DNA from 3 places in the Paenibacillus sp. EKM10P genome. Region 1 is predicted to be linked to each of the others. Evidence: a T-box and tRNA genes for the amino acid it is inferred to sense, from the RefSeq annotation. Region 1 holds a T-box; the other regions hold tRNA genes.
The links. The T-box of region 1 lies ahead of leuS (leucine--tRNA ligase). A T-box ahead of a tRNA ligase gene usually reads a tRNA of that ligase, here a tRNA-Leu.

Region 1 (3,607 bases):
TGCTTCCATGCTCCTAGTTCGTGGCTTAATACATGGGTGCAGGCGACGGTGTACAAGCCGCTTCAGATGGGCACATTCGTCCTAGTGGACGGAGGTGTGCTTGGTTTTGGTGCAATAGGAATGATTCATTCGTCGGAACGTAACCGCATGCTTCGCTTGGGCGAGGAGGTTAAGGTACGGATCACGCTTGTTCGTGAAGACGGTCGGGTCAATCTGGCGATGTCGCCACGCAAGGAAGTAGGCCGTGATGAGGATGCGGATCGGTTGATTGCATTTCTGAAGGAACGTCCGGGTGGCGGCATGCCATATTCTGACGCAACGCCGCCGGATATTATTAAGCAACGGTTTGGTATCAGTAAATCCGCCTTCAAGCGTGCGATGGGCAAGCTGATGAAGGAAGGACTGGTTACACAAAAAGAAAACTGGACCTACCTGGTGGAGAAGATGCCTAAACCGAAGGACGGGAATGGGGAATAAAGATGGCTTCTTACCGCAAGTTTGCCTATGTGTATGATGAGCTAATGCAGGACATGCCGTACCCGGACTGGTTGCGCTTTGCTCGGCAAGCTTGGGATCGATATGGTATGCCACATACAGTGGCCGAGCTGGGCTGCGGAACGGGCTCAATTACGATTCCACTGGTTAACTCAGGCTTCGAGGTGGCTGGCATCGATTTGTCCTCTGACATGCTGGCAGTAGCCCGTCGCAAAATGGAAGCTACTCCTCAAGGGCAGCGATTGTTTCGTGAGGGGAGCGTTCGCTGGATACAGCAGGATATGCGAGAATGGATTTTACCGGAGCCCGTGGATTCTGTCATTTCTTTTTGCGATTGCCTGAATTATTTACTTGAGGAAGAAGATATCATTTCTACTTTTCGCAGAACGTATGCTGGTCTGAAGCCTGGTGGAACCTTTCTGTTTGATGTACATCATCCCCAGACATTTTTGCGTTATGATGAAGAACAACCATTCGTACTGGATGAACGCTCTATTTCGTATATCTGGACATGCGCATTGGACACTCCCCGTTGTGAAATTGAGCATCATCTCAGTATCTTTGCGAAAGCAGAACATGAAGGACGCGATCTGTACCAGCGTTTTGAGGAAATTCATGTACAGCGTGCTTATAATCCAGCCTGGATGAAGGCAGAGTTGTCCAAAGCGGGTTTTCGTGATGTGAAGGTATATGCAGATTTTGAATGGGTAGAAGCAGCAGATGACGCGGCGAGACTTTTTTATGTCGCTGTAAAATAGCTAGGATTCATTGAGCTAATATAGAAAAAGAAAGACGCTTTTCATGAAGTCATGAAGGGCGTCTTTTTGCTCTCATATATTCACTTTATAGTTCAGCTGAAGTTCATCACCCGGTACACCCCGAATGCCCCAATTCTGTTTCGGGGTTTCAAATATAGTAATTTCAAGATCCTGTGGAGAAATACCCAAAAGATCGTTAATTCTTTGAAATAACAGATTGATGAGTTGCTTCTTAGCTTCTGTCGTTCTGCCTTCGAAGATACTGATTTCAATAATGGTGTATGCGTCGGAGCGACCATCTGCATATATAAAATCTTTATGATTCATAGGGAAAAAACGATGAAACCTCTTGTCTGGAGGATAATTGAACGCATCCACCACGGCAGAGTGAATCACCTCTGAAAGTTGCTTTTTGATCGGATTTAGCTTCTCTTTTGTCCCGAAAATTTTAATCTGTGCCATGTCTCCACTCACCTTTCTTATCTCATCTCAACTTGAACCATGCAACTTGGAGTTATTATAAAACATTCGTATTCATGTGTCATGGACAACTAGTATGAAGATGGCGCTTCGTATCAAATGTAGTCCTTATTTGACTTTTTTCGCGGTTTTCAATATAATAGTGCCATTATTAACGGTTAAATAATCGCTGATGAGGAATAGTAGTTTTGTCTGGACATGTAGAGAGCCGGCGGGTGGTGCAAGCCGGTTGACAGTGCAAAGCGAACTCACCTCGGAGATATGCGTCCAACGCAGGAAAGCACCTATATAGGTGTCAGTATCCTGTTATTAATACGCATCGGATCACCTCCGTTATCAGGTGCAAAGGGAGTAGAATGCGAAGAACGCTTTCTGCTAACTAGGGTGGTACCACGGGAATATAACCTCTCGTCCCTAGCGCTGACACGCTACGGGATGCAGAGGTTTTTTTGTTGCATACCGTTTGAGGAGGAAAAGACAATGACAGACACACAGCCGAAGCACGGCTATCAACCGCAAAGTATTGAACCAAAATGGCAGAAATATTGGGATGAGAACAAAACGTTCCGCACTGGGGAAGAACCGGGTAAACCGAAGTTTTATGCTTTGGATATGTTTCCGTATCCGTCTGGAGCTGGTCTGCATGTAGGCCACCCGGAGGGATATACAGCTACAGATATTGTTTCACGTTATAAAAGAATGCGTGGCTACAACGTACTGCATCCGATGGGTTGGGACGCCTTCGGTCTGCCTGCCGAGCAGCATGCGCTGGATACGGGTGAGCATCCACGTGAAATTACGGTGAAGAACGTAAATAACTTCCGCCGTCAAATCAAATCACTTGGCTTTTCATATGACTGGGATCGTGAAATCAGCACAACTGATCCTGATTATTACAAATGGACACAGTGGATTTTCATCCAGCTGTACAAGCGTGGCCTCGCTTATGTAGCTGAAGTGCCCGTGAACTGGTGCCCAGCACTGGGAACGGTACTGGCGAATGAAGAAGTAATTGATGGTAAGAGTGAGCGTGGCGGTCATCCGGTTATCCGCAAACCAATGCGTCAATGGATGCTGAAAATTACGGAATACGCCGATCGTTTGCTTGACGATCTGGAGGAACTGGACTGGTCCGAAAGCATTAAGGATATGCAGCGGAACTGGATTGGTAAGTCTACCGGGGCAGAGGTTCATTTTCCAATTGAAGGCTATGACGAACAACTCACAGTATTTACAACCCGTCCAGATACATTGTTCGGTGCAAGCTACTGTGTGCTGGCCCCAGAGCAGGAATTGGTGGATATGATCACTACACCTGAGCAAAAGGACGCTGTACAACAGTATCGTGAACAAGCTGCTCGGAAAAGTGACCTGGAGCGTACGGATCTGGCCAAAGATAAAACAGGCGTATTCACAGGAGCTTATGCAGTGAACCCGGTGAACGGCGAAAAGCTGCCAATCTGGATTGCCGACTATGTACTGGCAGGCTACGGAACAGGTGCAATTATGGCAGTACCGGGCCATGATACACGTGACTGGGAATTTGCCAAGAAGTTCGGATTGAAAATCACTGAGGTCGTTCAAGGTGGGGACGTGGACAAAGAGCCATACACCGAGGATGGTCCGCATGTCAATTCAGGCCTGCTGAATGGACTGACCAATGAGGAAGCTATTCCGAAAATGATTGAATGGCTCGAAGCTGAGGGTAAGGGGCAGGGCAAAGTAACCTATCGTCTGCGTGACTGGCTGTTCAGCCGCCAACGCTATTGGGGCGAGCCCATTCCAGTAATTCATCTAGAAGATGGAACGATTAAAACAGTTCCTGAGGATCAACTGCCGCTCGTACTGCCAGAGATGGACAATATCAAGCCTTC
Region 2 (3,607 bases), on a different contig from region 1:
ACCCTTTTATCTTCTGAATAAAATCCAACATCCCGCTGTAATAGTGGAAACCGGATTTATCAGCAACGAGCAGGACAGAGCCATGCTTTCCGGGGATCACGGTCAAAAAAGGATTGCTGAAGCTATTGCCGAAGGCATTATTGCGCATCTGACGGCATGGTAGTATTCGTGGCTGGGTCTCCTGTCCATCCCCATACATCACGCACCAGATCGCTAATACCGACAAATTGTGCATGCTCCTTTAATTTAGGGACCGATGAATGAAGCCCTGAGGAGGTATACATACCGGACACGCCGACATGTCCAATCGTTACACAGGTATCGTGCTCTGCCAACCATTCGACCACTTTACTAAGTTGCCGATTCACATGAGCGAGTGTATGAACATCATCCAAAAAAACATCATTTCGCACCGGTGGCATTCCCTTTTTAGCAGCAAGTTCAGGCACCACTGACCAATAATTAGTACGGCTATCAACAAAAAATAGTCCATATTCCTTACAAACATCAAGAACGACGGACATAATGCGCTTGTCTGAGGTGACCTTGGAGCCCATATGGTTGTTCATTCCTATGGCATAAGGAACATCCTTAATTGCTGCTGTCACCTTGGCGCGTACTTCTTCATCCGTCATATTAGCCTTGATTGCTCCCGGTCCAAGCCATTCAGGCTTGCCCTGCTTGGGCTCCATTGGAAGATGGACGATAACATCATGACCACGCTTATGCGCTTCCATAGCGTCCTGTTTGGTTGTTGGCAGGAAGGGCATGACAGCAACGGTGATTTTGACAGGTAAATTTAGAATCTCCTCGGTACCTTTCATATTGTTCCCTAAATCATCAATAATGACAGCAACCCTTTTTTGCTGCTGGTTCTGCTGGTCTATTGCTTCGGCAACAGCAGTTTTACAGATCATAAATAACATACAGACTGAAATACAAAGCACTACAATTATTTGCATTCTAGATCTTGCATGGTGTGCAAGCGCATAAGACGAATCCTTCCGGCTGCGTGATGCTTTTAAAGCCTTTTTTATTATATTTCTCATGTGCAGTTTCCGTCGTGTACTCATTTGCGGGTCAGCCTCCTTCTCTGTCCCTTCATTGTGTGAGTAAAACCGTTTAAATATGTACAAGGCAGATCTGAGATATAATCTCAGATCTGCCTTGAAGTGCGCATAATAACGTATATTAAAACTGATTACCAGTTTTTGTCGATAAATTCATCACGACCGGATTGGGCTCGATCTTCCTTATAATGTTTCACATTCTTCTTGTGATAATCCTGATGATAATCCTCTGCCGGATAAAAAATCGAAGCCGGAAGAATCTCCGTTACAATTGGCTTATCAAAGCGTCCGCTTTGTACCAATTGTTCCTTGGATTGCTGTGCAAGCTCACGTTGCTGCTCCGTATGATAAAAAATGGCAGGTTTATATTGTGTGCCTCGGTCCTGAAATTGACCTTCTCCGTCGGTAGGATCTGTTTGCGGCCAATACAATTCAAGTAGCTTTTCATAAGGAAACAGCTCAGGATCAAACGTAATCTGCACCACCTCATAGTGCCCTGTTGTTCCTGTTTTAACCTGTTCGTAGGTCGGATCGGAAATCGCCCCTCCAGTATAGCCTGAGACAATACTATGAATCCCCGGCTGCTCCTCAAACGGAGTCACCATACACCAGAAGCACCCACCTGCAAAAGTTGCTTTCTCCATCTTCCATCCAACCTTTCAATAGCTTCATCATAAAACGTGTTACTTTCTATCATATCTTAAAAATTGAACTTATAAAAGAATTGCTCAAGGACTTGAATAAAATTCAAGTCCTTATATTGTCCTTCCTGGGAAATCTGCAATAACTCCGAAACATAGAAAAGGTTTATAAAACTGCTACGAGAGCAATTCTATAAACCTTTTCTAAATGGATGCGGTCGAGAGGACTCGAACCTCCACGGGGGGTTAGCCCACACGGACCTGAACCGTGCGCGTCTGCCAATTCCGCCACGACCGCATATATATTTGTCGTCTATTTCAAAAGAATCAATCTTTCTTAGCGACAAGATAGATCATACCATGCTCAAATAAAGTTGTCAAACCTTTTATTTTTCTTTATTTATTCTTGATAAAAAAGGAATAATACGATAATATAAGAACATAGGTTCCTATTAACTTATGTTCTTTCACTTCGATGACTATGAATTATCATCACATTTCCCTAAGGCGGTGAATGGTAATGATCTCTTCAGATACTACTCAGCATCCATGCTCTCTTGTGAAAAGTTATCTACTCCTTACCTTTATTCAAAAAGTATTTGAGCGTGACAGCCTAATTCTTGAGGAAAGCGGCGTGCTGAAAACCCCTGATCTTTATGTCGAAATGGTTAACGCAGGAATAGATCGTACCGGAATCCTGCTATCTGAAATCAAACATGAATTTAAGAAGTATCACATTCGTGTTCTAGACATCCAACAAAACCACTCCGGCGTTCACGCCACCTATATATATAAAGGCGTCAAAGAACAGTTCAGTATGCCTATGTCCGCATTCCGCAAAGAAATGTATGAACGAATGCGAGCTTATTTGGGGCTCCCTACCTCTTTGCCTCATACGGCAGCTCTACCTTTACCAGAGAAATATCGCCCCGAATTACCCAATAACTCAACCCCCAAACCCCTACGCGTTGTTGGGCGAAGTTGGGTTGCATCCTCTTCTGCCTACAAGCATAAATCCCCTCGCCCTGCTGCTTTTGCTGCAAGTAAAAGAGCATAATCCCCGCACTACACGCAAAAAGAAGCTTCCGCAGGCACTAACTGTGCTCGGAAGCTTCTTTTCATAACCATCATTTGTTGAGATCAATCTATGTCCGCTATTACGATTATAAGTTATCTGTATGAATGATTCGCTTTAATGTAACGCCTTCTGTACACGGGTAACCCCTTGACTTAGAGCATGTCCTCCACCAACTGCAGCAGCTACAGCAACGGTCTCCATAATCTCCTGATCACTGCCTCCTTTGGAACGCGCCTCATTCACATGATAAAACGTACACACCTCATTGTTGGCAAATAAGCCAATACCTAGTGCAATCAGTTGCTTGGTTTTTTCATCTAAACTGCCGGCTTGAAAGCATTCTCCGGTAAAGCGATGATAGGCATGAACTACCTCGGGCAACTTATCTTCCAAATGGCTGATTTGATCCTTGTATGCATGTACTTTTTCGTCCATAACCGTCATTGACACAGCACGCCCTCTCTGTTGAGTTTTCCTTCATTACTGTGTCCGATTTAGAGTTTCTGTATGCCTAATGAAACACCCGTTTTTTAGCCAATCCCCATTTGGAACTCGTTTCTTAATCCAGATCTATCGGATTGTGTCGCGGCTCGCTGAACGGCTGATATGTATAGCTGCGATCCAACTTGACCACACGTCGATTCTGGCGGCGAATAAGCACCTGTTCATCATCCCATGCCAGTACAATGCCAACCACATCGTTGGACTCCAATCCATCGCGTACGACGCGTACCTTTTCACCAGAAAGTCGATAAGCATCCAATTCTTCGTCCATTATCATTCATGTCCCCTCCTTGCCCATTTTTTTCAACACAATG
Region 3 (3,607 bases), on a different contig from region 1:
TGGAAAAGAGGAAAAACGACACCAGGCACGAATAAACTCATAGAAATTGCTTCTTTTTTTGACGCTAGTCTGGATTGGATTATGCTGGGTCGAGACGTGCAGAGTAAGGTGCTGAAGGAGTCGCAGGACCCTTATTTTTTTGGAGCTTCAGGGCAACTGAATTGCCAGGGGGGATCGCTAAGTGAGGCGGAAAGAGATTTTATACTTGAGTATATTGAATTTACCCGCTTTCGTAAAGAGAAAAACCAGCCCAATTCAACTACTGATTAATGTTTGCTGTGGGGTTTGATAAGGACATTCTAATATGTACAATTGAAAATTAATTAGAAAAAGCTACAGTGTCGGAGGGGAAACGTTGTGGGAGATCAAACTATTTATCAGCGGATTGAAGCTTTAATTAAGGATCGAGGAATGACCAAGAAGGCATTTTGTGAAAAGCTTAAAATTAGCTCAGGGAATCTCGGTGATTGGAGAAGGGGAAAAACAACGCCGGGTACCGCCCATTTGATTCAGATTTCGGACTTTTTTAATGTATCGCTCGACTGGTTGATGAAAGGGATTAAGCCGGGGGAAGGCGTGCTTCAGGAGCAGAAGGCTGCTTATTTTTTTGGGGTGATGGGGCCACTGAATTGCCAGGCTGAAGATCTTGATACAGAAGAACAGAACTTTATTTTAGAATACGTTGAATTTGCGAAGTACCGTAAGCAAAAAAGAGAGAAGGACAAAACAAAACTTGAATAATCTATGGCTAAACGCCTGGGTGATAACCCGTAAAACGAACTGAGGGTTCGGTTTACGGGTTTATTTGGTTTCCTGATAATATGGCGACGCATTGGTTGCTAAAATGTTTGTTCGGTTTAGTGTGGTGTCGCCTCCTTATAATCGTTATCGTCGATATTCAGAATTGCAGCAACTTGTTTTCTGTACCTTTGTGCTTTGCGGGTGCCGTGAATCAGATTGGACAAGCGTGAAGGCGGAATGTTGTGTGTCTCGCAAAATGTTTTCTGATCCAGTCGAAGCTCGACAAGCCTTTGTTTGATGGCCCACCCGAAGGAGGTGACAGGCATTTTGTTGTTCAAGAGAAATCGCCCCTTACGGATTCTTGCGGAATAATTGGTGTGATATAATAATCATCAGTAAACATGTTAGAATTAACCATCTAAAACTATGATACACTTTTATACGTGTTTATACAATCTTAAATACGTTATTTTATTAAAATAATTACTTAATTAAGTGCAAAAAGTGAAAATAATCCGACTATGGTCTGTTATTGGTGTGAATTTGGGATACATGAATAAAAATACTCTGCCGCTTGAGAAAAGGGCAGAGTATTTTTATTGTGACTGCTAGATTGGTAAACGACGCATCAGAGGGATGCTGGAAGGTGTTTAAATAGGACGGAGGAGGAAAAGGGTCTGGATGCATTCAATTGGCTGCTATGGCTCATATAGGGTGGCTGAGTGATGTAGGAGCTGGTCCGATGGCTGTGGAAAAGATGGCGCTGATATGAGCTTGGCGTAGGTTTGTTAATCTTCTTCCAGGTGGTAAGCAACTCGCTGGTCATATGATCGATAAGAGGATTTTTTTCCTCATAAGGAGGATTGAGCAGTCTAAAGGCATCTTCGATACAGAAGGATACCGCTGTGGCAAAATAGCCGTGAATGGTCTGTTCTATATCGCTTCCGAGGAGGGAGTTAATCCAAGTGTGGACAGTAGCGAGTGTGCCAATTGCATTGTATTGAGTGAGTGTGTCTTCCAGTTGGTCAAATGCGAGCCAAGGATAGAGAGCCTTGGTGAGCTTGAGCAGTCGCTGGCCAGAAAGTCGCGACTCTTTTACATGCTGCGAGGAAGGATGTTGGGTGTGCAGTATTTTATCAATAAGGGCGATCCGCCAACCGTCATTCTGCTGGATGGCTGCATACAGACTTTTAATGGCCATGCCGTCAAGGGTTGTGATTTGAGGATACCAATCGTCTCGCATGTAATGTTTCAGATCCTGTAGACTGTTCAGGTGTCCAGCGCGGAAACGCTCCTCCAATCCGTAGAAACGGGTGAAACCACCAATAGGTAGGGAAGGGTCCAACAATAATGCGTAGTTTAGCAACCGGTTACCTTTATGCAGGACGGTTCGCCTCCTTGAAGTGAATATTTGTGTGATGTTATTTGACTCAAATCTTATTTTTATAATAATAATTCAAATATTTATGTAATATATATTTACACTTCGAACTCAGTTATGTCAAATTAAATAATTTTATTGCTTATATATGTTATATAAAGTTACATTGAAAATAATTATAATATTCTTGTTTACAAATTGTTGCTGAGAGAGTATAATAAATCTGTTGCCTCAATACATTATGACATGCGGTCGTGGTGGAATGGCAGACACGCTATCTTGAGGGGGTAGTGGGCGTACGCCCGTGGAGGTTCGAGTCCTCTCGACCGCATTATATGCAATACCCAGTTGAAAAAGCATCCTGACACGTTTTACGTGAAGGGATGCTTTTTTTGTTAAATACTTTTCGTCATATCCTCCCGTCACAGAAGCGGTCGTATGGACAACGGACCGCTCGTTAACTGTAATGCATAAAGATTGTCAGTTTTTCTGCAAAAGCTTCTTAATATCTCCTACAAGCTTGTCTGGAGTGGTTTGCGGCGCATAACGCTTAAATACGTTACCTTCTCGTGTAATTAAGAATTTAGTAAAATTCCATTTGATCGCTTTGGAGCCTAATACGCCTGGAGCAGTGTGGGTCAGGTAGCGAAATAGAGGATGTGCCTGATCACCGTTAACATCTGTCTTGGCGAACATGGGAAAAGTCACTCCGTAATTGAGTTGGCAAAACTCGGAGATCTCCTCGCTGGAACCCGGCTCTTGTTTGGCGAACTGGTTGCTGGGAAATCCCAAAATTTCGAGCCCCTGTTCATGATACTGGTCATATAGCTCTTGTAGCGCCTTGTACTGGGGGGTTAACCCACATTTGCTGGCAGTATTCACGATAAGAAGAACTTTCCCTTCGTATGTGGATAACGGAATTTGTGCCCCTTGTAGGGTCTGTGCATCATATTTATATACGCTCATGATATCCCTCCTAATTCAATATTCTACAATTAAATTGTGAACAATTCAACAAGGGGTTGCAAGTCCAGAAGAGTCTACAGACATTGTGCATTGTAAAATCGTCTTTTGTTCAAAACGGTAAATCGCACTTCAAATGGAGCAAATTGAGGTGTTTCTTCTCATAAAAAAGGCTTCATTCGATAATTATCTAGTACATATAGCGCATTTTCTTTCTTTTTTATAAATAAAGGGCAACCGTACCATACCCTACGCCAATATTGACATGCCTTTCATTTTCAAAAAGAGGCGAAATACAGAGTTTTAGAGAGATACGAGAAGCATAGGTTGGTTGTAAGCGTTATCCTTAATCTTCTATGCTCTAAAGGGTGATTTATAGCCTTGCCGTTGAGCTTTACAGTCTTCCTTGCACGGGTGTATGATTCAAGACGTAATTTCAAATTAACAACAATGAAGCAACAACGAATTGTCTAAAGCGCTGAATTTTGCAGTTGCAAAAGCGGGGGAACCAACGAGTATATA

Region 2: it encodes a tRNA-Leu, which carries the amino acid that the T-box ahead of leuS (leucine--tRNA ligase) is inferred to sense. The anticodon was not compared.
Region 3: it encodes a tRNA-Leu, which carries the amino acid that the T-box ahead of leuS (leucine--tRNA ligase) is inferred to sense. The anticodon was not compared.

The regions. Positions count from the first base shown of each region.
Region 1 is NZ_JAALET010000004.1:257,141-260,747, forward strand. It holds gene HFE01_RS13660 (CvfB family protein) at 1-477, shown strand, start outside; gene HFE01_RS13665 (class I SAM-dependent DNA methyltransferase) at 480-1,253, shown strand; gene HFE01_RS13670 (tautomerase family protein) at 1,326-1,715, opposite strand; T-box leader at 1,894-2,152, shown strand; gene leuS (leucine--tRNA ligase) at 2,214-3,607, shown strand, end outside.
Region 2 is NZ_JAALET010000001.1:948,952-952,558, reverse strand. It holds gene HFE01_RS04415 (N-acetylmuramoyl-L-alanine amidase) at 1-163, shown strand, start outside; gene HFE01_RS04410 (divergent polysaccharide deacetylase family protein) at 138-1,073, opposite strand; gene msrA (peptide-methionine (S)-S-oxide reductase MsrA) at 1,202-1,714, opposite strand; tRNA gene HFE01_RS04400 (tRNA-Leu) at 1,925-2,009, opposite strand; gene HFE01_RS04395 (YhjD family protein) at 2,232-2,768, shown strand; gene HFE01_RS04390 (carboxymuconolactone decarboxylase family protein) at 2,904-3,233, opposite strand; gene HFE01_RS04385 (hypothetical protein) at 3,349-3,570, opposite strand.
Region 3 is NZ_JAALET010000001.1:458,050-461,656, forward strand. It holds gene HFE01_RS02020 (helix-turn-helix domain-containing protein) at 1-270, shown strand, start outside; gene HFE01_RS02025 (helix-turn-helix domain-containing protein) at 358-741, shown strand; gene HFE01_RS02030 (Rha family transcriptional regulator) at 858-1,079, opposite strand; gene HFE01_RS02035 (urease accessory protein UreF) at 1,370-2,107, opposite strand; tRNA gene HFE01_RS02040 (tRNA-Leu) at 2,371-2,453, shown strand; gene HFE01_RS02045 (glutathione peroxidase) at 2,603-3,088, opposite strand; cyclic di-AMP (ydaO/yuaA leader) riboswitch at 3,552-3,607, shown strand, end outside.